Regions from separate parts of the Pseudodesulfovibrio karagichevae genome, predicted to be linked through region 1. Evidence: predicted binding sites of a transcription regulator. Region 1 holds the regulator's gene; each other region holds the start of a gene.
What was found. Region 1 encodes sigma-54, which starts transcription at its own class of promoters, with help from an activator protein. Its sites were predicted from a motif close to CTGGCACGGNNNNTGCTT; they were not measured.
Positions count from the first base shown of each region.

Region 2: the regulator sigma-54 is predicted to act here: its motif matches at 3,982-3,999, upstream of AB6M95_RS16835 (ammonium transporter).
Region 3: the regulator sigma-54 is predicted to act here: its motif matches at 3,707-3,724, upstream of nifH (nitrogenase iron protein).
Region 4: the regulator sigma-54 is predicted to act here: its motif matches at 3,678-3,695, upstream of AB6M95_RS18560 (Spy/CpxP family protein refolding chaperone).

Region 1 is NZ_JBGLYH010000004.1:24,792-30,682, forward strand. It holds gene pyrG (CTP synthase) at 1-113, shown strand, start outside; gene kdsA (3-deoxy-8-phosphooctulonate synthase) at 117-920, shown strand; gene AB6M95_RS02525 (KdsC family phosphatase) at 913-1,437, shown strand; gene lptC (LPS export ABC transporter periplasmic protein LptC) at 1,438-2,055, shown strand; gene AB6M95_RS02535 (LptA/OstA family protein) at 2,039-2,896, shown strand; gene lptB (LPS export ABC transporter ATP-binding protein) at 2,897-3,622, shown strand; gene rpoN (RNA polymerase factor sigma-54) at 3,861-5,270, shown strand; gene hpf (ribosome hibernation-promoting factor, HPF/YfiA family) at 5,307-5,849, shown strand; gene AB6M95_RS02555 (PTS sugar transporter subunit IIA) at 5,852-5,891, shown strand, end outside.
Region 2 is NZ_JBGLYH010000068.1:457-6,347, reverse strand. It holds gene metK (methionine adenosyltransferase) at 1-775, shown strand, start outside; gene AB6M95_RS16845 (EAL domain-containing protein) at 862-2,094, opposite strand; gene AB6M95_RS16840 (P-II family nitrogen regulator) at 2,224-2,556, opposite strand; gene AB6M95_RS16835 (ammonium transporter) at 2,599-3,933, opposite strand; gene AB6M95_RS16830 (2-amino-3,7-dideoxy-D-threo-hept-6-ulosonate synthase) at 4,484-5,281, shown strand; gene AB6M95_RS16825 (3-dehydroquinate synthase II family protein) at 5,292-5,891, shown strand, end outside.
Region 3 is NZ_JBGLYH010000002.1:43,146-49,036, reverse strand. It holds gene anfK (Fe-only nitrogenase subunit beta) at 1-52, opposite strand, end outside; gene anfG (Fe-only nitrogenase subunit delta) at 65-415, opposite strand; gene anfD (nitrogenase iron-iron protein, alpha chain) at 427-1,992, opposite strand; gene AB6M95_RS01015 (P-II family nitrogen regulator) at 2,029-2,400, opposite strand; gene AB6M95_RS01010 (P-II family nitrogen regulator) at 2,411-2,734, opposite strand; gene nifH (nitrogenase iron protein) at 2,807-3,634, opposite strand; gene AB6M95_RS01000 (pyridoxamine 5'-phosphate oxidase family protein) at 3,981-4,460, opposite strand; gene AB6M95_RS00995 (type 1 glutamine amidotransferase) at 4,461-5,156, opposite strand; gene AB6M95_RS00990 (sigma-54 interaction domain-containing protein) at 5,603-5,891, shown strand, end outside.
Region 4 is NZ_JBGLYH010000093.1:1,311-7,201, forward strand. It holds gene AB6M95_RS18545 (sigma-54-dependent transcriptional regulator) at 1-200, opposite strand, end outside; gene AB6M95_RS18550 (two-component system sensor histidine kinase NtrB) at 197-2,110, opposite strand; gene AB6M95_RS18555 (DUF4405 domain-containing protein) at 2,121-2,939, opposite strand; gene AB6M95_RS18560 (Spy/CpxP family protein refolding chaperone) at 3,100-3,606, opposite strand; gene AB6M95_RS18565 (FmdB family zinc ribbon protein) at 3,887-4,090, shown strand; gene AB6M95_RS18570 (deoxycytidylate deaminase) at 4,278-4,736, shown strand; gene ribD (bifunctional diaminohydroxyphosphoribosylaminopyrimidine deaminase/5-amino-6-(5-phosphoribosylamino)uracil reductase RibD) at 4,708-5,841, shown strand.

The DNA.
Region 1 (5,891 bases):
CCTGGTTCCTGGGCTGCCAGTTCCACCCGGAATTCAAGTCCAATCCCATGAACCCGCATCCGCTGTTCAGGGAATTCATCAAGGCATCCAAAGACGAGAAGGCCAAGAAGTAGCCTATGGCAGACCTGTACACCGCCAGCCGGTCCGGCCCGTTCATTCTGGCCGGACCCTGCGCCATTGAGACAAGAGAGATCGCGCTTCAGACCGCCGACGTGCTCGCCGGGCTGGCCGCCAAGCTGGACATTCCCATCGTCTACAAGAGCTCCTTCGACAAGGCCAACCGGACCTCGCTGACCAGTTTCCGGGGCCTGGGCATGGAAGAGGGGCTTGAGATCCTGGCCGAGGTGAAACGGACCACGGGGCTGCCCGTGGTCACGGACATCCACCACCCCGAACAGGCCGCGCCCGTGGCCGAGGTGGCGGACGTCCTCCAGATTCCGGCCTTCCTCTGCCGCCAGACCGACCTGCTGGTGGCCGCTGCCGAGACGGGCAGGGTGGTCAACGTCAAGAAGGGGCAGTTCCTGGCCCCCTGGGACATGAAGAACGTGGTCGACAAGCTCCGCGCGGCGGGCAACGACCAGGTCTGGCTGACCGAACGCGGCTCCACCTACGGCTACAACAACCTGGTGGTGGACATGCGCTCCATCCCGCAGATGCAGGCTTTCGGCGTGCCGGTGATCATGGACGCCACCCATTCGGTCCAGCTGCCCGGCGGGCTGGGCGGCGCTTCGGGCGGACAGCGCGAATACGTGCCGGTCCTGGCCTCGGCCGCCGTGGCTGCGGGCGCAGACGGCGTGTTCATGGAGGTCCATCCCGACCCGGACAAAGCGCTGTGCGACGGCCCCAACTCCCTGCCCCTGGCCGAGGTCGAAGCCCTCTTGAGGCGGCTTCTGGCCCTGTGGGAGATCAATCGTGGCTGACGCGACCGCACTGGCGAAAAAGATCAGGCTGCTGGTGCTAGACGTGGACGGCGTGCTGACCGACGGCGGCCTGTACTACGGCGACGACGGCATCCTTATGAAGCGCTTCAGCGTGCAGGACGGCCTCGGCATCAAGGTGGCCCAGGCCGTGGGCCTCGAGATCGGGGTCATCACCGGGCTGGACCAGAAGCCGGTGGAGAAGCGCGTCAAGGAGCTCGGGATCAAGCATTATTACGCGGGCCGTCACCGCAAGCTGCCCCTCTTCGAGAAGATGTGCGAAGAGGTCGGGGTCGCTCCGGAAGAGGCCGCCTACATGGGCGACGACTGGATCGACCTGGCCGTGATGCGCCGCGCCGGGCTGGCCCTGAGCGTGCCCAACGCGGTGCCCGAGGCGATCGAGGCCGCGGACTGGGTGTCCTCCCGCAAGGGCGGTCAGGGCGCGGTCCGCGAGGCCATTTCGTTCATCCTCGAGGCCCGGGGGCTCAAGGAACAGGCCCTGCAGCGCTGGGTGGGCTAGATGAGAGGGCGCCCGGCTCTGGTTCTCCTCATCATCTTCGCCCTGGGCCTGATCCTCGGCCTGGGCGTCAACGCGCTTTTCTTTTCCGACCCCATCCTGGAGAAGCAGGACACCGCCGAGCAGACGCCCATGTCCCGCGAGGACATGTTCGCCGACGCCGACGTCTCGGCCGAGGACATCGAACTGGTTCAGGGCAAGCAGGGCAGCATGGCCTGGAAGCTGCTGGCGAAGAGCGCCAAGTACAACCAGGAGCTCGGCATCATCGCCGTGGATTTCCCCCAGTTGACCGCCTACTTCGGCCCGGACCGCCGGGAGGTCTACGTCCAGGCCGACCGGGGCGAGGTGGACCAGGAAAACGACAACCTGACGTTGTACGACGGGGTCAGCGGCCGGTTCGGCAACATGGCCCTGGATGCGCAGCACCTTGATTATGTGGGCGCAATAGGTAAGGTGTATCTCAAGGGCGGCGTCACCGTGCGCCGTCCGGACATGACCGTCCAGGCCAAGGCCCTGGAGATCGACCTGGTCACGCGAGAACTGGTGGCCGCGGGCGGCGTGGAAGCGCTGCTGGCCCCCGAAGGGCTGGGAAGGAGTCCTTTGCATGAAAACAAGGAATAATACGTTGCTGAAAACGGTTCGCCATACGGGAATTCTGCTGATGCTGGCCCTGTTGCTGGTTCCGGCCCGGGCCATGGCCCAGGACTGGGGCGAGGTGCGCGAGGCCACGGTCAACCTCAACGTCCGCAAGGCGCCCGAACCCGGCGCCGAGCACGTGGTCACCCTGGCCAAGGGACAGCGGGTCCGGACCGATTTCCCCCAGAACGGCTGGCTGGCCGTGTTCGAACTGGGCGAGAAGGACCATGACCTGGCCAAGGCTGTGGGCTACGCCAACGCCAAATATCTCAAGGTGGTTTCGGTCGAGAAGCCCGCCGCCAAGCCCGCCCCCGCGCCCAAGAAGGACTCCGGCGAGGGCGAGGTCAAGGCCCGGGTGGCCGAGACGCCGCCCGCGCCCATCCCGGTGGGCGTGGACCCGAGCCGCATGCCGGTGAAGATCACCTCCGACCGCATGACCTACGACGAGACCGGCAAGGTCATCTCCTTCGTGGGCCACGTGGTGGCCACCCACGGCGAACTGACCCTCTGGGCCGACAAGCTCTCGGCCTACCTCTCGTCCAAGACCGACAAGAAATTCGCCGCCGACAGCGTGGACCGCATCGTGGCCGAGGGCAACGTGCGGGCCAAGAAGGGGACCACCGAGGGAACCTGCGGCATGCTGACCTACCTGGTAGGCCCGCAGATTCTCAAGATGGAACGGAACCCCAAGCTCCAGGACGGCCCCAACTCCCTGACCGGCGAGGTCATCAACTTCCACATCAAGGACGACCGGTCCGAGGTCATCGGCGGCAAGCAGCGCGTCAAGGCCGTGTTCATGACTCCCGGCAACCTGAAGGTGCAGTAGATGGCCGAGGGTCTGCGCGCAACGAACCTGTCCAAGCGGTACGGCCAGAAAGAGGTCGTGCACAACATCAACATCCAACTCGACGCGCGCGAGGTGGTCGGCCTGCTCGGCCCCAACGGCGCAGGAAAGACCACCACGTTCTACATGCTCGTGGGCATTGTCCAGCCCAACACCGGGGAGGTCTCCCTGGGCGGCCGCGTGCTCACGGGCAAGCCCCTGCACGAGCGGGCGCGCATGGGGGTCAGCTACCTGCCCCAGGAGAGCTCCATATTCAAGAAGCTGACCGTGCGCCAGAACCTGGAGATCATCCTCGAACAGACCTCCCTGACCTCGCGCCAGCAGCGGGCCAGGGCCGATGAACTCCTGGAGATGTTCACCATCACCAAGCTGGCGGACCAGGCGGCCATGTTCCTGTCCGGCGGCGAGCGGCGCAGGCTGGAGATCGCCCGGGCGCTCATCCTCGATCCGCAATTCATCCTCCTGGACGAGCCCTTCGCAGGCATCGACCCCATTGCGGTCATCGACATCCAGGAAATCATCTCCGTGCTCAAGTCCATGGACATCGGCATCCTCATCTCCGACCACAACGTCAGGGAAACCCTGAACATCTGCGACCGGGCCTACCTGGTTTACGAAGGCACGGTCATCCTGGAAGGGGCCCCGAGCGAAATCGTCAAGTCCAGCCGGGCCCGCCAGATTTATCTGGGCGAGGATTTCCGGCTTTAATCCGCCTCTCCCGTCTTTTTTTCCTCTTTCCCGATTTACACTGACCCCAAAGGTTGGTACACTTTTTTCATACCAGAATATGCTTGCTGAATTATTAGTCGAAACAGGATGTTAGCACAATTGTGTTGCATCCTTTAATCCGCTATGACATAGTTGAACCGGGAAAAATGTACGGTAGTCGAAAAAAAGTTTCTTTATTTGGCAACCGATAAACATAACTTCAAGCGAGTAACGAATCATGGGACTGGAACTTCGGCAACAGCTCAAGCTCTCACAGCAACTGGTCATGACGCCCCAGTTGCAGCAGGCCATCAAGCTGCTGCAGTTGTCGCGCCTTGAGCTGCTGGAGACGGTGCAGCAGGAATTGTTGGAGAATCCTTTCCTTGAAGAGACCGAGACCGACACCGAGGTTCCTGACAAGACGGAAGTCCTGACCGAGTCCCAGGCCGAGGAGGAACTGGTCCGCAACGCGGACTGGGAGAACTATCTCGGCGAATTCTCGTCCACCTCCAAGCAGGCCCTGTCCCGTGACATGGAGATGCCCGAGGAGGGCATGTCCTTCGAGGCCCGCCTGGCCTCCAAGCCCTCGCTCGAAGGGCACCTGAACTGGCAGATGCGCCTGTCGAATTTCACCGAGCACGAACTGGCCATCGGCGACGTCATTCTCGGCAACCTCGACTCCAACGGCTACCTGCAGGCCTCCCCGGAGGAGCTGGCCGCCATGGTCCAGGCCACCGAAGAGGAAATAGCGGCGGTCCTGCACCGAGTCCAGCATCTGGACCCGGTGGGCGTGGGCGCCCGCACCCCGCAGGAATGCCTGTTGGTCCAGATGGAGGTCCTCGGATACGACGACCCGATCATGGTTTCCCTGGTGCGCGATCACCTGGAGGACCTGGAGAAGAACCGCTACAAGCCCCTGGCGCGCAAGTTCAAGATCTCCATGGACGAGCTCAAGGCCTACCTGGACCTGATGCAGACCCTCGATCCCATGCCGGGCGCCAACTTCTCCAGCACCGAGCCGCACTACGTCAGCCCGGACGTATTCGTCTACAAGTACGGCGAGGACTTCGTCATCATCCTCAACGAGGACGGTATGCCGAGGCTCCAGATGAACACCTTCTACATGGATTCCATGAAGGGCGCGGCCGACAAGGAGAAGGAATATTTTCAGGAAAAGATGCGTTCCGCCGCATGGTTGATGAAAAGCCTGTACCAGCGGCAGCGAACCCTGTATAAAGTAGTTGAGAGCATTGTCGGCTTCCAACGGGCATTCTTCGAGGAGGGCGTGACAAAGCTCAAACCCCTGATCCTCAAGGAGGTGGCGGAAGACATCGAAATGCACGAATCCACCGTGAGCCGGATTACAACCAGCAAGTACGTTTCAACGCCGCACGGCATTTTCGAGCTGAAGTTCTTCTTCAACTCGGCCCTGGATCTGAACGACGGTTCCCAGGTGGGCTCGGAGAGCGTCAAGGCGCTCATCAAGCAAATGATCGCAGACGAAGACACGAAGAAACCGCTCAGCGACGAGCGAATCGGCGAAATCCTCCAGGAAAAGCTGGAAGTGAACATCGCCCGGCGTACGGTCGCCAAATACCGCTCGGCCATGGGTATTCCTTCGTCTTCAAAACGTAAGCAGTACTTCTAGGTTCTGCTTGAAGCACTCTCAACCAGGAGGCAGCGTATGAACATCAGCTTCACTTTCAAGAACTTCGAGCCTTCCGATCACCTCAAGGGGTATGCGGAAAAGCGTTTTGAAAAGGTAGCAAGATACGTTTCCGACGCGGAGGCTGATCTCCAGGTCAACCTGCTGGTCGACAAGTTCCGCCACAAGGCGGACGTGATCCTGAACTCGGATCGCATCCATATCTCGGCCTACGAAGACTCTGAAGACATGTACTCCACCATTGACATGGTCCTGGACAAGCTGGAAGCCCAGCTCCGCAAGATGCGTGAAAAGATGAAGAACCGCCCCAGACAGGCGCGTCCCAATAAAATGGTGCAGATGAACTACCTGTCCTACGAGGACATCGCTCCCGGTTCGTCCCCCACCATCGTCGGCACCGATGCATACGAGCCCAAGCCCATGTCCGTGGACGAGGCAGCCATGCAGCTCGATGCCCGTGACAATGAATTCCTGGTCTTCCTCAATGCGGAGACCGACGGCGTCAACGTGATATACAAGAGAAAGAACGGCGATTACGGCCTCATCGACCCCGGAAACTAAGCATGAAACTCAGTGATTACCTGGCGAAGGAGCTGATCCTTC
Region 2 (5,891 bases), on a different contig from region 1:
CAACGAGACCCCGACGCTGATGCCCACCCCCATCTACTACGCTCACAAGCTGTCCCGCCGCCTGACCTACGTGCGTAAGGAAGGCATCCTCGATTTCCTGCGCCCGGACGGCAAGACCCAGGTCTGCGTGCAGTTCGACAACGGCAAGCCCGTGCGCATAGACAACGTGGTCGTCTCCTCCCAGCATGACGAAAACATTGCCTACTCCGACCTGAAGGAGGCGATCCTCAAGGAAGTCATCATGCACACCCTGCCCGAGGAACTGATCGACGACAAACTGAAGACCTACATCAACCCCACCGGCCGGTTCGTCATCGGCGGCCCCGTGGGCGACTGCGGCCTGACCGGACGCAAGATCATCAACGACACCTACGGCGGCGCGGGCGCGCACGGCGGCGGCGCCTTCTCGGGCAAGGACCCGTCCAAGGTGGACCGCTCCGGCGCGTACATGGCCCGCTACGTGGCCAAGAACGTGGTCGCCGCCGGCCTGGCCGACATCTGCGAAGTGCAGATCGCCTACGCCATCGGCGTGGCCCAGCCCGTGTCCGTGGTCGTCAGCTCGCGCGGCACCGGCCAGGTGTCCGACGAGCAGCTGACCAAGGCCGTCACCGAGGTCTTCGACATGCGCCCCTACTTCATCCAGGAGCGCCTCAAGCTGCGTCGGCCCATCTTCCAGAAGACCACCAACTACGGCCACTTCGGCCGCGAGCTGCCCGAGTTCACCTGGGAAGCCACCGACGCCGTGGACGATCTGCGCACCGCCTGCAAGATCTAGCTCCACGCCCCCTCTCAACGTCAAACCGCCCGGTTCGGCTTCATGCCGGACCGGGCGGTTCTCTTTCGAGCGTACGCGGCCTAACCCTATCGGGGGCCTCCCTCTTCGGCCCGTGACATGTCAACGCACAGGATGCGGTGACGGCCGCTGCTCTTGTGGTAAAAAACGTGGGAGATGGTGATGCACAGGTTGCCCGAGGCGAGGGAGATATACGGCCGGGTGGTGAACTTCTCCAGCCCCGCCTGGATGGGCAGGAAGTATTCCTTGAGCGAGTGGTCCGCGCCCACCTCGGCGGGCTCGTAGAGGAACCGCTTGCAGGTCTTGAGCCGGTCCGGGTCGCACACGGTGTCGGAAATCTGGTTGCCGCGCATGTCCAGGACGTAGAGGCACTCTACGCTGTCGTAGGTATCGATGAATTTGGCCAGGGCCTGGCCCATGTCCTTGACCAGGGTTTCGGCCAGCTCCTGGCACATGGTCAGCACGGTCAGGTCGTAGCTGGAATACAGCCGCTTGTCGTCCGCGATCTGCTGGGTGCGGTTCTCGCGGTGCCGCTCGGCCAGGGCGTCCACCTTGGAGGCCATGCCGGGCACCGCGTCCAGCCCCGGCGCGGGCCGGGCGAAATAGAACCCCTGGAACACGTCCACCCCGTTGGAGAGCAGGCACATGGCCTCCTCGGCGGTCTCCACGCCCTCGGCCAGGACCAGGCAGCCCAGCCGGTTGGACATCTGGACGAAGCTGCGGACCACCTCGAGCTTGTGGAACTGCTGGTCCACGCCGCTGATCAACGTGCGGTCCAGCTTGATGACGTCGGGCTTGAGCAGTGGGATGCGGTCGAGGTTGGAGAAGCCCGCGCCCACGTCGTCGAGCGCGATGAGGAAGTCGTTCTCCCGGTAGAACTTGACGAAGGACATGAGGGCGTCCATGTCCTCGCACCGGGATTCGATGATCTCGATGATCACGTTGCTCGGGCTGATGCCGCAGCGGGTGACCAGGTTGAGAACGTGGCAGGAGCCGCGCGTCCCCTCGTTGATGCAGGAGGCGTCGATGTTCATGGAGAGCATCAGGCTTTTGTCTTTTCTGTGCAACGCGGCAAAGGATTCCGCCGCGTTGGTTCGGCAGGCCCGGTCCAGGGCGAGCCGGGATGCCTTGTCCCGGGCCTGCTCGAACAGCAGGGTTGGAGGTATGATTTCTCCGCTTTGGGGGTCGAACCCTCTGCTCAGCGCCTCCAGTCCGACGACCGCTTTCCGCTTGAGCGATACCTGGGGCTGGAAGTGCGTGATCAGCGAACGATTTTCAATGATCCCTTGTATGTCTGGCACTGCGGTCAACACTGAAATACCTTGCCTGTCGGCCGTTACGTTTATCCACCCCAGTGCCTGTCATCGGCCCAAAAGGCCGGGGCGGCTGTGGTCACGCCGCCCCGGCGCTTATATGCTGTCGCAATCCGTCTAGAGGATGCCGTCCTCACCGGTCCTGATGCGCAGGGCCTTGGTCAGTTCGGTCACGAAGATCACGCCGTCGCCCTCGGTTCCGGTCTGTCCGGAAGACAGGATGGCGTCGATGGCCTTCTGCTCGAAATCGTCGTTCACGCCGATCTCGAGGCGGACTTTCTTGAGCAGGTTCACTTCGATCTGCACGCCGCGGTAGGTTTCGGTGAATCCCTTCTGGCGTCCCGAGCCCAGAATGTTGGTCACGGACAGGGAGTAGATTTCCTTGGCGTAAAGAGCCTGCTTCACGTCATTCAACTTTTCAGGCCTGATGTATGCAACGATAAGCTTCATTTCTTTTATCTCCTTGGAATGATCTCTGGTTAAGTTCCCGGACTACTCGTTGCTGAAGAGCTGGAAGCCGTTGTAGGCCTCGGAGCCGTGCTCGCCGATGTCCAGACCCTTGAGTTCTTCTTCCTTGGAAGCGCGGAGGCCGAAGACACCCTTGAGGATGTTCATGAGGATGAAGCCGCCGCCGAAGGCCCAGACGAAGACCGCGCCCACGCCGAGCAGCTGCACGCCCAGGAGGTGGACGCCGCCGCCGTAGAACAGGCCGCCTTCCACGTTGAACAGGCCGCAGGCGATGGTGCCCCAGGCGCCGCAGACGCCGTGGACGGAAGACGCGCCGACCGGGTCGTCGATCTTCAGGACCTTGTCGATGAATTCGATGGACAGGACGACCAGCACGCCCGCGACCAGGCCGATGATGATGGAGGGGCCGGGGGTGACGGTGGCGCAGGGGGCGGTGATGCCGACCAGACCGGCCAGGGCGCCGTTCATGGACATGGAGATGTCGGGCTTGCCGAAGCGCAACCAGGCGAAGACCATGGCGCCGAGGGTACCGGCACAGGCGGCCAGGGTGGTGTTCATGGCGATCAGGCCGATGGCGTCGTTGGCCTCGACGGTGGAGCCGGGGTTGAAACCGAACCAGCCGAACCAGAGGATGAAGACGCCCAGACCGGCCAGGGGAATGTTGTGACCGGGAATGGCGCGGGCCTTGCCGTCCTCGGTGTACTTGCCGATGCGCGGGCCGAGCACCAGGGCGCCGGCCAGGGCGATCCAGCCGCCCACGGAGTGAACGACGGTGGAACCGGCGAAGTCGCAGAAGCCGAGCTCGCCCAGCCAGCCGCCGCCCCATATCCAGTGGCCGGAGATGGGGTAGATCAGGCCGGAGATGACCATGGAAATAAGGACGTAGGTGCCGAACTTGGTGCGCTCGGCCATGCCGCCGGAAACGATGGTGGCGGCGGTGGCGGCGAACACGGACTGGAAGAACCAGAAGGTGTAGGTCCAGGGCAGGTCGGCCTCGGTGATGCCGCCGAGGGCGTACCCGGAGGTGCCGATGAACCCGCCGGCGTCCGCGCCGAACATGAGGGCGTAGCCGAACAGGAAGAAGATGATGGAACCTGCTGCGTAATCCAGGAAGTTCTTCATCATGATGTTGCCCGCGTTTTTGGCGCGGGTGAAGCCGCACTCGACGCAGGCGAAGCCGGCCTGCATGATCATGACCAGCGCGGCGGCGATCAACGTCCACAGAATGTTGGCGTTGGACTGGGTCAGGTACTCCACATCCTGCGCATAGGCAAAGGTGGGAGCCAGGACTGCTACCAAAGCGGCCGCGCCTATGGCGAGCCTCCTGGAAACATGGGTCGGGGACTTTCTCGAAAACATTGCAATACTCCTCTTTGAATGGAATGCGTTTCTAACCTGCCCCTCTCTTATCAAGAGTCGTGCCAATTACGGTTTTTATTGCTATTGGCGTAAAATCAGGCTTTTTGCCCGCCACACAGTGACCATATTTTTTCATTTTTGTGATAAAGTACATTTTTGCAGGGTGAAAATTACCCCAAAATTGTCAATATGTAAAAAATTGTCAAAAACCACAAAAAGTGACCGCCGGTCACAAGATTATAATGCAATATACGCTATCTCCTCGAAATCGTGACAAATCTTTTTATTGACAGATCGATCTTGAGGGTGTAGCTCTATTTCCCATGAACACAACCTTCGTTTCCAACGCATACTTTTCCAACTTTTATTTTTGGTATTGGTTTAGCCACGCCTGCGGGCTTGGAAGGGGTGCCGTGTAACCGAATGGTGGAACACACGTAAGCAAGAACTTCTCAAGGGCCGCAGGCAACAGCCGGCGGCCCTTGTTTTTTTACCGGCCGCCGGCCCCCCGCCGGCTCCTTGAGGGAAACAACTTCAAAGGAGAGAGAACATGCACATCGGTAAAGCCATCAGGTTGGAGCGCATCTTCAACCGCAACACGGGCCGGACCATCGTGGTCCCCATGGACCACGGCGTGACCGTCGGTCCCATCGACGGACTGGTCGACATGCGCGAGGCCGTGGGCCGCGTCGTGGACGGCGGGGCCAACGCGGTCATCGAGCACAAGGGGTTGGTCCGCTGCGGGCACCGCGCCCAGGGCAAGGACATCGGCCTGATCGTCCACCTGTCCGCCTCCACTTCCCTGTCTCCCTTCCCCAACGCCAAGTCCCTGGTCGCCTCGGTGGAGGACGCCATCCGGCTGGGCGCGGACGCCGTGTCCATCCACTGCAACCTCGGCGACGAGACCGAGGCCTCCATGCTCAACGATTTCGGCAAAATGTCCTCCGATGCCGCCAACTGGGGCATTCCGCTCCTGGCCATGGTCTACGCCCGCGGCCCCAAGGTGAAGAACGAGTACGACCCCGAGATCGTGGCCCACTGCGCCCGCGTGGGCACCGAACTGGGCGCGGACGTGGTCAAGGTCAACTACACCGGCGACAAAAAGACCTTCGCCCACGTGTGCGACGCCTGCTGCGTCCCGGTGGTCATCGCGGGCGGTCCCAAACTCGACAGCACCGAGGCGTTCCTCCAGATGGTCCACGATTCCCTGGAAGCCGGCGGCGCGGGCCTGTCCGTGGGCCGCAACGTCTTCCAGCACGAGAACCCCACCCGCCTGGTGGAGGCCCTGAACATGATCGTCCACGGCGACGAGTCCGTCGAGGCCGCGCTCAACCACCTCAACGCATAGCGGAAGCCCCATGAAAAAAGTCATCTTCAAATCCGTGCCCTTCGACAAGAACCTGGTCACCCTGGCGCTGGAGTCCGGCGTGGACGCCGTCATGGTCGACAAGGACCAGGCCGAGGCCGTCCGGGCGCTGGGGCGCGTGAACGTCATCACCCCCGAGGACATGCCCGTGGTCGAGCTGACCAAGAAGGCCGACGAGGACGTGGCCGTCAAGGCCATCAAGGCGGGCAAGGACGTGGTCCTCAAGAAGGGCTGGGAGATCATCCCGGTGGAGAACATCCTGGCCCAGGTGGACAGCCTGGCTCTGGAATGCGAATCCCTGGACCGGGCCCTGCTCGCCGCGGGCATCCTGGAGCGGGGCTGCGACACCATCGTGGTCCTGCCCGAAGGGGCCGCCGACCTGAAGCGAATCGTCGCCGAACTGAAACTCTCCCAAGGAACCATGGAACTTTCGACCGCCACCGTCACCGCCATCGAACCCACCGGCCTGGGCCACCGCGTCTGCGTGGATACCATCTCCATGCTCAAGCGCGGCCAGGGCATGCTCATCGGCAACTCCAGCGCCTTCTCCTTCCTGGTCCACGCCGAGACCGAATCCAACCCGTACGTGGCC
Region 3 (5,891 bases), on a different contig from region 1:
AGATCGGGTTGATGCAGCCGACGCGTTCCTTTTCCTTAACTTCGCAGGGCATATGCTTTCCTTCCTAATAGTGCTGGTCGTTGAGTTCCTGGTTGAGCGAGCCGGTGACCGTCAGGTGGTCGATCCGCGCGTACAGCCCGTCCATGAGAACGGCGATGTCTTCCTTGGACATGCCCGCGAGCCAGGGGCAGCGCGTCTTGAACGCCTCGGCCATGGTCACGGCGTCCACCCAGTAGCAGCGTTCCTCCGGGGTCTCCCGGCTGACGGGCTCCTCCAGCAGGAGGTGCTTGGTCATGCCCAGGATGTTCTCGTTCTGCCGTTTCCGGTCCCAGGTGCGGGAGTGGAACTGCCACAGGCATTTCTTCATGATGTAGTCTTCCAGTTCGGCGATTTTTTCTTGCATGGATTCGGCCATGGGGGTCCCTCCTAGACGGCGTCGGCCAGCACGTTGTGTTCGAACGGCGGGTAGGTCTTCTTGCGCAGGTCCTTGAGGCAGTTGTACTTGCCCGTGTACTCCCGCATGTCCGGGGAGTTTCTGACCTCGTCGGGCAGGTCGGCGTCCGAGAGCATGCGCTGGGTCTCGAACCCCTTGTCCGTGGGAATCTCGTCCTTGCTGATGTCGAGCAGGGAGAGCTTGTGGATGGGCGAGTAGATGGCGTTGTATATGTCGCGGGCGAACCGGACCCAGCCTTCCCAGCCCTTCCACGGGCCGTTGTGGTAGCCGTGGGCGTTCAGGTAGGGCACGCGCATCTTCTTGGCCACCTCGCCGGGCCGCTTGCCGGTCAGGATGATGTCCGGCTGGAGGTTCTCCATGGCCTCGACCCCTTCGAGCTCGTTGGGATCGTCGATGGCCAGGGCCCCCTGCTCGCAGCGGGCGATGCCCTTTTCCATGTCCCCCTGGTGGCCGAATTTGGTGTAGACCGAGACCACGTCCATGCCCATCTCGTCGTGGATGACGTGGGCCCAGTGCCACAGCTTGGAGCCGCCGGGCCAGAGGCAGACCTTCTTGTCCGTCAGCCGGGCCTTGTACCATTCGAGCTCCGGCTTCCAGCGGGTGGTCTCCTCGTCGATGATGGCCTGGGCGCGGTCCTCGATGCCGAAGAACAGGGCGATCTTCTTCAGGGAGGTGCCCAGGGGCTCGAACCCGAAGCCGTCGATGTCCAGGCGGGGCGTACCGTAGCGCCTGCGCAGTTCGTTGCAGATGTACTCGGCCGAGCGGGCGCATTCGAGCACGTTCAGGTGCGCGCCGTGCATGGAGCAGAGGTCGTCGTAGGACCCGTTGCCGGTGAAGGTGGCCAGCACCTGTACGCCCATGCGGTTGAAGTAGTCGATCATGATCTCCTGGTCGCCCTGGATGTTGTACTCGCCCACGTAGTTGATGACGTAGTCGCTCTTGATCTTCGGCTCCACGGTGCCGACCTTCTGGTTGAGCCAGGCGATGTTGATCTTGTGGTGGCCGCCGGACTGGCTGGGCCCGCCGAAGCCGGGCGAGTTGCAGACGAAGATGTCCACGTCCGGCATCTCGTCCATGACCTCCTGGGCCACGGCCTCGATGTCGTCGCCGATGAGCGCCGAGGCGCAGGTCTGGTAGATGGCCATGCGCTTGATGTGCGGGCACGCCTTGAAGGCCTCGAGGATGGACTGCTTGAGCTGCTTCTCGGCCCCGAAGATGATGTGCTTTTCCTTCATGTCCGTGGCGAAGGTGTACTTGATCTGGAAGTTGTCGTTGTCGCTGATGTAGCGCTTGGTCTGCCAGGTGTCGTAGGTGCACCCGATGGGCCCGTGGCTCAAGTGGATGACGTCCTTCATGGGCGTGCCGATGACGTGCTTGGCGCCGCAGTAGGCGCAGCCGCGCTCGGAGATGGTCCCGGGAATGGTGTTCAGGTAGCCGAGCGGCAGGGCGGAGGTCAGGTCCTCGCCCTCGCCCTTGACGACGGCGTGCTGCTTGCGTTCGGGTAGGCACTTGCTGCATTGGAACTCATGGTAGGGCATGGATGTTGTCTCCTTGAATCGTTAGGGGCCTGGCGGTTACAGGATGGCGCTTTCGCCGTGCTCGTTGGTCCGCACGCGCAGGGCTTCGTCGATGGGGCAGACGAAGACCCTGCCGTCGCCCACCTGGCCGGTCCGGTTGATCTCCACGATGGCGTTGACCACCGGGTTGACCTCGCCGTCCGGGACCACGACCGAGAGCATGCGCTTGGGGATGTAGGACACGGCCTTGTACTTGCCCCTGGCCAGCTCCTCGGGGCGGATGTCCACGTTGAGCTCGCCCGCGATGCCGCGCTGCTTGCCGCGTCCCAGGACCTGGACCGCGGTCATGCACGGAAAGCCGAGCCCGTCCAGGGCCTCCTTGGTCGCGCCCATTTTCCGGGGCCGGATGATGGCGATGATTTCCTTCATGGCCGCCACCTCACAGACCGTTCGTGCCCGTGCGCACCGTGACCGCGTTCTCCACCGGGGTGACGAAGACCTTGCCGTCGCCGAAATTGCCGGTGTAGGCCTTGCAGTGGATGAGCTTGAGGACCTCGTCCACGTCCGTCTCCTCGACGACCATCAGCAGGATGGTGCGGGGCAGTTCGTCGTAGTGGATGGTGCCCACGGTGATGCCCTTCTGCTTGCCGCGCCCGAAGGCGCCTATCTTGGTCATGGAGGCGAACCCCGCCTCGGCCAGTCCGTCGGCCACGGTGTCCGCGGCGTCGGCCCGGACGATTGCCTTGATCATCTTCAGTGCCATGTGATGCTCCTTGTCCAGGGGTGGGATGTTGTGTTTCCGGGGTCGATGGGGCGCCGCCCCGCCCCGGTCCGGCTAGTCGGCGATGCCGTACTTGACCACCATGGCTTCAAGCTCGTCCATGGTCAGCGGGGTCGGGATGACGAAGTTGTCGTTGTCGATGATCTTCTGGCCCAGGGTGCTGTATTCCAGGGCCTGGTTCTCGGTGGGATCGTATTCGCAGACGGTCTTCTTGTTGAACTCGGCCTTCTGCACGATGTTGTCGCGGGGCACGAAGTGGATCATCTGGGTGCCGATGGCGCTGGTGAATTCGTCCAGGAACTCGCGCTCCTGGTCCACGTTGCGGCTGTTGCAGATCACGCCGCCCAGGCGGACGCCGCTTTGCTTGGCGTATTTGACCAGACCCCGGCAGATGTTGTTGGCAGCGTAGATGGCCATCATCTCTCCCGAGGCCACGATGTAGACCTCCTGAGCCTTGCCGTCGCGGATGGGCATGGCGAAGCCGCCGCAGACCACGTCGCCGAGCACGTCGAAGAAGACGAAGTCCAGGTCCTCGGTGTAGGCCCCGTTGCTTTCCATCAGGTCGATGGCGGTGATGACGCCCCGGCCCGCGCAGCCCACGCCCGGTTCCGGGCCGCCGGATTCGACGCACTGGATGCCCTTGTAGCCCGTGCGGATGACTTTGTCCTTGGTGACCTTCTCCGCGCCCTGGTCGCGCAGCACGTCCATGAGCGTCTCCTGGGGCTTGCCGCCGAGGATCAGCCGGGTGGAGTCCGCCTTGGGGTCGCAGCCGTGGATGAAGATCTTCTTGTCGTGGAAGTTGGCCATGGCCGCGGCCGTGTTCTGCGTGGTCGTGGACTTGCCGATGCCGCCCTTGCCGTAGATAGCTATTTTCCTGGTCATGCTCTGTCCTTTGGCGTTCCTGCCCCTATGGATGTCCGGGGCCGCCTTTTGAGGTTCGTTTCGAGTCCATATGAGCACGGCGCGTGCCAGGAGGGAAAAAACGGGCTGAAATTGGTCAAATATTGATTCCGGGCCGGAAACGGGGCGGATTTCGTGCGTACGGCGAACTATTTTTCGGGGAAATGTACGGATCGGTGCGAAGTCGAGGCCCTGATTTTCCGGCGGATCGTACCGATCGGTACGCTTTCATGCGGTTTGCACCGGACGGTACGGGCGCGGGGCGCGAAAAAAGGGCCGGAGACGAACGCCTCCGGCCCTGACGGTCGGTTGGATGGGGAGAGGGGGATCAGATCTGCGGGTCGCCGGGATAGGCCGGGTTGACCTTGCCCACCAGCTCGTCCAGGTCGATGCGCACCACGGCGGTCTTGCGCAGGACTTTTTCCGGATACCCTCCGGTGGGGCCCTGGTGCTGGGCCAGGATGACGTCCAGCCCGGCCGCCTTTTCCGCCGGGTCCTCCAGGACGGTGGCCCGGCCCCGGCCGCTGACCGAGGTGAAGTGGGTGGTGTAGCCACAGCCGTCCTCGGCCCGGATGAGCTCGCTCTCCACCACCGTGGTGAAGGCGACCAGGCCGTTGGCGCGCACGCAGTCCATCTTGAGCCCGGCCGTTGCGCTGTGGAAGTAGACGGCGCCGTCGGCGTAGCCGAAGTCCACCGTGACCGCATAGGGGGTTTCGCCGTCCCACAATGCGAGTTGCAGGGTGGTGCAGCCCTTGAGCAGTTCCTCGACCTTGGCCTTATCCTGTATTTCGCGCTTGGGATGCCGCATCTAGTACTCCTTCGTGAGGTTGTTCAGCAGGGTGTTGAGCGTGGGACGCATGGTTTCGCATTGGCCGGTTTGGGCGCGCATCCGCTCGGCATCCTGCACGAACGGCGCGTCCACGATCTCGTCGGCGCAGTTTTCCAGCAGCAGCTCCATGCTGCGCGGGGTGGTTTCGAGATGGAACTGCACGCCGAGGATGCGCTCGCCGAAAGCGAAGGCCTGGTTGGCGCAGGCCCGGCTCTTCGCCAGGCGGACGCCCCCCGGCGGGATGGAGAAGGTTTCCCCGTGCCAGTGGAAGGCCGTGAATGCGCCCGGCATCCCCTTGAACAACGGGGAGTCGGCCCCTTCGGCGGTCGCTTCCACCTCCAGCCAGCCGATCTCGGGTTCGGGGTTGCGGGTGACGGCGCCGCCGAGGATTTCGGCGAGCAGCTGCGCGCCCAGGCAGACGCCCAGCATGGGCTTGCCGGTTTCCACCACCCGGCGCAGGAGCGCCTTTTCCGCCGTCAGCCAGGGGTGCTCGGCTTCGTCGTGAACGCTCATGGGGCCGCCCAGGACGGCCAGGAAGTCGAAGTCTTCCGGTGCGGGCAGGGGGCCGCCCGCGTACACCGGCGTCCTCGCCAGGGTGTGCCCGTTGGCGAGCGCCCACTCCTCAAGGGCGGCGGGCCCTTCGAAGGGAACGTGTTCGAGAGTATGAATTCGCATGGCTTTGTCGCATCCTCCGTGGTTGCGTTTGGATGGCCTGTCAGAGCAAATATGGGACCAAGATGACCGGAAAGGGCGGAGAGGTCCACGGATCACCACCCGGCGGGGGGCGAAGCCGGGATCCTCCCGGGCGAGGCCGACGGGCGGACATGGGCCGGGTATATCGATTCTTATAACTGATACGTCGGAGAGAACTTTTCAATAAAAAAGAACGTCGGGCCGTGACCCGTCCGGGCCGGTCCCGGGCTCGTCGTCGACGGGCGGCATTCCGGCTGCCCCTTGTCCAGCTTCCAGACAGGGGGGCGATTTTCCAGAATTTCTTTCTGTGAAGGAGTTATAGTCGTTGACATGCCGTCAGCAAATTGACAGAGAAGATATATAGTAAAGATATGGCTGCGGGGCAGGGGGTCCTGTTGGCTTTGTATCCATGCGAATTCGGAGGGGAAATGTCGCTCAACCTGGACGGCATCATCGGGAACAGCCCGGCACTGGCCAAGGTGTTCAAGGTCTTGGGCAAGGTCGCGCCCACGGACAGCACGGTGCTGGTCATGGGCGAGTCGGGGACCGGCAAGGAATTGCTGGTCCGGGCGCTGCACCACAACAGCGAGCGCCGCGACATGCCCTTCGTGCCCATCAACTGCGGGGCCATCCCCAGGGAACTGCTCGAATCCGAGCTGTTCGGGCACGAGAAGGGCGCGTTCACCCACGCCATCCGTTCGCGGCCGGGCCGGTTCG
Region 4 (5,891 bases), on a different contig from region 1:
TCCATGCCGGGCATCTTCATGTCCACCATGGCCACGTCCGGATAGGTGTCGGACTCGGCCTCCTCGGCCAGCACGGTCAGGGCGCGTTCGCCGGATTCGGCTTCGAGCACGGTCCAGCCGTCGTCCTCCAGCACGGCGCGGACCATCATGCGATGGCCCGGCTCGTCATCGACGATCAGCGCGATACGTTCTTCGTTCATGACTCTGATTCCTTATCTGCCGAGGGCGGCGGATCGGGGAAGAACAGCTTCATCTCGGTCCCCCGGCCCTGTTCGGATTCTATGATCACGCGGCCCTTGTGGGCGCGCATGATGTTCTGGACGATGGCCAGTCCCAGCCCGGTGCCGGTCTTCTTGCCCGTGACGAAGGGCTTGAAGGCCTCGTCCTGGATATCCGGGTCCATGCCCGGCCCGTCGTCGGCCACGATGATCCAGACGCCCTTGTGGCCGCGCATGGAGACCAGCCGGACATGGCCCGGCTTGTCGCAGTCCGCGCACCCCTGGATGGCGTCCAGGCTGTTGGAAATGAGATTGAGCAGGACCTGCCTGAGCGCGTCCGGGTCGGCCCAGACCGGCTCGGGGCCGAAGTCGAACTCCGGCTCGATGAGCTTGTCCTCGAAATCGAAGCGCATGAGCTGCCTGAGCGAGTCGCCGACCTTGGCCAGGTCGATGAACGACGGGTCCAGCTGACGCGGCCGGGCCAGGTAGAGCAGGTCCGTGACCACGCGGTTGAGGCGGTCCGCCTCCTGGACCATGGCCGCGGCGTACTGGTCGAGCGGGGCCTGGCCCTTGAGCTTGGTGGCGAAGAGCTGGGCGAAGCCGCGCAGGGACGAGAGCGGGTTGCGCACCTCGTGGGCCACGCCCGCGGCCAGCGAACCGATGGCGGCCAGCCGCTTGGCCTCGTTCAGATCCTCCTCCAGGCAGCGGATCTCGGTGCGGTCGCGGATGAGCACCAGCCGCTGGCCCAGCTCGGGGGCCGCGTCCTCGTCGTGCTCCTGAAAGGGCAGGAACAGGATTTCCAGCTGGCGGCCCTGATAGTCGAACTGCTCCCACTCCACCGGGCCGGAGGGCGGGTTCTCGCTGGTCTGGCGGCCGAAGTCGAAGTCGCGCCAGTTGGCGCCCACGATCTCGGGCGGCGGCACGGGCGCGTCCTCGTCCTTTTTCCCGGCGCCGTCCCAGGTCCAGGGCCTGGCTCCGGCATCCTCGGCTTCGGGCTCCTCGGCGGGTCCGGGGGCGAGCAGTCCGCGGGCCGAACGGTTGGCGGCCAGGATCTCGCCGTCCTCGGCCAGGGTGACCAGGCCGTCGGGCATGTTGTCCAAAAGTTTGTTCTGGAACCGCTCCAGGCGGATCAGCTTGCGGCTGGCCCCCCGGCGGCGCAGGTAGGCGAACGCCAGGGACCAGAGGACCACGGCGGCCAGGAAGACGTAGCCGGTCTGGTAGGTGGCGGCCTGCCGGTACTGGCGGAACTGGCGCATGTGCTTTTCGGCGTTGAGGCCGACCACCAGGTAGACCTGGGACTGGGTGTTGTCGAACATCATGTCCGGCCCCATGTCGTCCATGTCGCCCATGCCGTTCATGCGGCCGGGGCCCAGCCCGCGCGCGCCTTCCTGGCCGCCCACGCCGAGCAGGGCCGCGATGCCGGACCGGACCTGAAGCCCGGACAGGAGCACGCTGGTCTTGTCCACCTCGGCCATGACGTGCCAGGCGCGGCCGGGCTCGATGTCCTCGGCCACGGCGTCAGGCAGCTGGAAGATGGGGTGCTTGCCCTTCTTGACCGAGGTGACGATGGGGTGCCCGGCGCGGTTGAACAGGGTCACGAACTCGATGTCGTCGGACTTGGCCAGCTCGGTGAAGAGCTCCTCGGTCATGGTCCGGAACAGGGTGGAGGACTGGTTGCCCATGCGCAGGGTGCGGGCGATGCGGAAGATGTTGTTGTCCACGCCGCGCAGGATGGAGTTGCCGGTCATGACCATGTGGTCCTCAACGATCCGCCGCTGCTGCGCGATGGATTGCCAGGTCAGGTACAGGCTGCCCAGCCCCAGCACGATGAGCGCCAGGACCAGGGCGACCAGGGGCCCCTTCTCCCTGCCTTCCGGGTGAACTACATCCATACGGCCTCGGTTACCTGCCCTTGACGATCAGGTAGATGTCCCTGGGCGACATGTCGTGCTCGCCCGCCAGGCTCTTGAAGGTGGACTCCGGGGTGGCGTCGATGCCCGCGGCCTTGAGCCGGGCCAGGACCTCTTCCGGTTCCAGGCCGTAGGTCTTGCACACGGTGGCGACCGTCAGCTTGCCGGTGCCCTCGGGCGGCTGAGCGGGCATTATGGCGAAGGGATCGCCCCCCTGCCCGGCGCGGATGACGTCGTAGACGTACTGCGGACTCACGCCGCGCGACCGGGCGATGTCCTTGATCAGGGAATTTTCGTTGATGGACGCATCGAACCCTGCCTCGTGCAGGGAGGCCACGGCCATGTTCACGTCCAGGCCCAGAAAGCCGCAGAACTTCTTGAGCGGGCTGGTCTCGGCATGGCCGTAGGGCGGGTTGCCGTAGGTCTCGGTGGCCTGCTCCTTGATCCGCGCGCCATACTCGAGCACCGTGCTCATGGGCGGAACGCCGAAGAGCGTGCCCGCGAAGACCGCGACGACCAGGAGGAAGCTGACGATCATGGGGCCGGTCATGACGACCATCTCGCGCGCCCGGTTCTTCATATAGCTCATCAGCGGCTTCCAGTTGAGCCAGATGTGCAGGAGCAGGGCGAGGAGGAACAGGGTGCCCACGGTGGTGTGGACGTCGCCCCACTGGGTCTTGGTCATGCCCAGCAGATGCCAATCGGCCCAGTAGGCCACGCGGCCTTCGGGCACGATGTACAGGATCACGCTGGTGAGGATCGTGACGAGAAAGGAAAGGAGCGCGGTAAGGGACGTGATTTTTCGGAACATCCAGGGACCTCCTCAAAAAGATGGGGCGTTGCCGTGGATCCCCTGCACGCCCGCCACCGCCTGCAGATGATCATTATTTGCGGGACAGGCGGCCCCACGCCGCCTGTCCCGCAATATCCTGTTTTCCGGGTTATCGGAAATATCGATCCGGTTCAATGGCCTAGTACATGCCGCGGCCCATGCCGTGACCTTGCATCATGCCCTGGCCGTACATGCCGCGTCCCTGGCCGGGAGCGTCGTCGGCGTCGTAACCCCGGCCGTAACCGGCGCAGGTGCCGAAGCCGGTGATGCCGGTGGCCTTGACCAGCTCGTCGGACATGGCCGCTCGCAGGTCACGCATCTTGTTGCGCAGGCTGGAGATGTCGGTGACCAGCTTGGTGATGGCCTTCTCGTCGGCCTGGCCGCCGTTGACCATGGCCTGGAGCACGGAGCGTTTTGCCCAGATCTGGTTGCGGACGGTTTCGAACTGCGGTTCGTACTTGTCCGCCACGGCCTTGACCTCGGCCTGTTTCTCGGGGGTCAGCTGGCTGTACGCCGCGCCGGGTCCGTAGCCGGGGCCGCCGCACGCGCCCGCGTAACCGTGGCCGGGACCGGCCACGGCGAACGCGGCCATGCCCAGAACCAGCACCGCAGCCAAGGCGGGAATGGTGATGTGTTTTTTGGACATCTTGTAGCCTCCTAAGGTTATGCCTTCATGCAAGCAGGAAGAAGAGAGTGTGTGATCTTCTGGTCCGCTTAAAGCACGCCTCGTGCCAAAACCAGCAACAATATAAAATTACACAATTTATTTTCAAACCCCGCGGCACCATCGCACATTTTTTGTGCATTTACATGCACACGTTTTGCACATTTCGGTGCAATGTGCAAGGGGCCGTCCCTTGACAAATGCCCGGCGCGGCACGATTTACGGCGTATCGACGAACTGCATGGTACCCGGAGACACGATCATGCCCATCTATGAATACATCTGTACGCAGTGCGGCAACGAGTTCGAGGAACTCGTGTTCAACGACGAGAAGCCCGTGGCCTGCCCCCAGTGCGGGGCCACGGAGACCGAAAAGCTCATGAGCGCCTGCTCCGCCAAGGTGGACGGCGGCGGCCCGAACCTCGAGGCCCTGCAAGGCTCAAGCTGCGGCACCGGCGGCGGCTGAGGCGTCTAGCGCCGCGCCCCGGTCCGGGGCGCACGACACGTTCACATACCACCCGGCCGCGCCCTTGCGGACGGGTCTTTTTCAGGGCGGGCCACCCGCGCCGACGAGGGGAACGGCCGTTCCCTTTCGGGCCGAGAAGTGGTAGGTGGACCGAACCACCTCCACTTCGAAACGAACGAGGAACCTCATGTCCAACAGACTGCCCTGGCCGGAATATTTCATGCGCATCGCCCACCTGGTGGCCCAGCGCTCCACCTGCACCCGCCGCGCGGTCGGGGCCATCGCCGTGCGCGACAAGCGCATCCTGGCCACCGGCTACAACGGCGTGCCCACCAACATCGCCCACTGCGAGGAGGTCGGCTGCCTGCGCGACCAGCTCGGCATCCCCTCGGGCGAACGCCACGAGCTGTGCCGGGGGCTGCACGCCGAGCAGAACGTCATCATCCAGGCCGCCACCAACAACCTGGACCTCAAGGGGTGCGACATCTACTGCACCACCAAGCCGTGCATCCTGTGCACCAAGATGCTCATCAACTGCAACGTGCAGAACATCTATTACGCCGAAAACTACCCCGACGAGCTGTCCGAAGCCATGCTCGAAGAGGCCGGAGTGAACCATGTTTTCATGGAAGGCGACTTCCGCTAGCCAAGCGTTCATGGCCCGGGCCGTGGAACTGGCCAGGCTGGGCCGGGGCGCCACGGCCCCGAACCCGTGCGTGGGTGCCGTGCTGGTCCGCGACGGCGCGATCGTGGCCGAGGGCTGGCACACGAAGTTCGGCAGGCTCCACGCCGAGCGCGAATGCCTGGCCGACGCCCGCGGCAAGGGGGTGGACCCGCGCGGGGCGACCATGTACGTGACCCTGGAGCCGTGCAACCACCACGGCAAGACCCCGCCGTGCACCGAGGCCCTCATCGCCTCGGGCGTGGCCGAGGTGGTGGTCGGCGTCCGCGACCCCAACCCGGTGGCCGCGGGCGGGGTGGAGAAGCTCCGCGCCCATGGCATCGAGGTAACCGTGGGCGTGCTCGAACAGGCGTGCCGGGACCTCATCGACGACTTCCTGCTCTGGCAGAACACCCACTCGCCCTACAACATCCTGAAGATGGCGGCCACCCTGGACGGCAAGATCGCGGGCGGATCGCGCAAGCCCGAACCGGTCTCCTGCCCCGAGTCCTTCGCCCGGGTCCACGACCTGCGCGCCATGGTCGGCGCGGTCATCGTCGGCGGCAACACCTTTTACGCGGACAACCCGAGCCTGACCTGCCGCAAACAGGGGTTGCCCGACGACTTCGTCCAGCCCCTGGCCGTGGTGGTCACCTCCCGGCTGCCCGACGATCCGAGCCGCTTCACCCTGCTGCGCGACCGGCCCGAGCGGGTCATCTTCATGACCTCCAAGACCTCGGCCCACAGCCCCCAGGCCGACGTCCTGCGGCGGCGCGGCACCTCGGTCTGGCCCCTGCCCGGCCGGGCCGGTGCCCTCAGCCTGTCCTGCGGCTTCGAGCGGCTGCGCTACGACTGCGCCTGCCACTACACCCTGTGCGAAGGCGGCGGCCGATTCGCCATGGCCCTCATCGCGCAGGGACTGGCCGACGAACTCGTCCATTTCGTGGCCCCACGCATCCTCGGCGACGAGACCGCCCCGGCGGCCTACTCCGGCCGCGAGGCCGTGTCCATGGCCCAGGCCCTGGACTTCCGCATCGCCGATTGCGAGCCCGTGGGCACGGACCTGATGCTCACACTGCGCAGCCGCTGACACCCGCCCGCAGAGGGGCCAAGCTTGCCTTGCCCTCGCCGCTCCGCTAT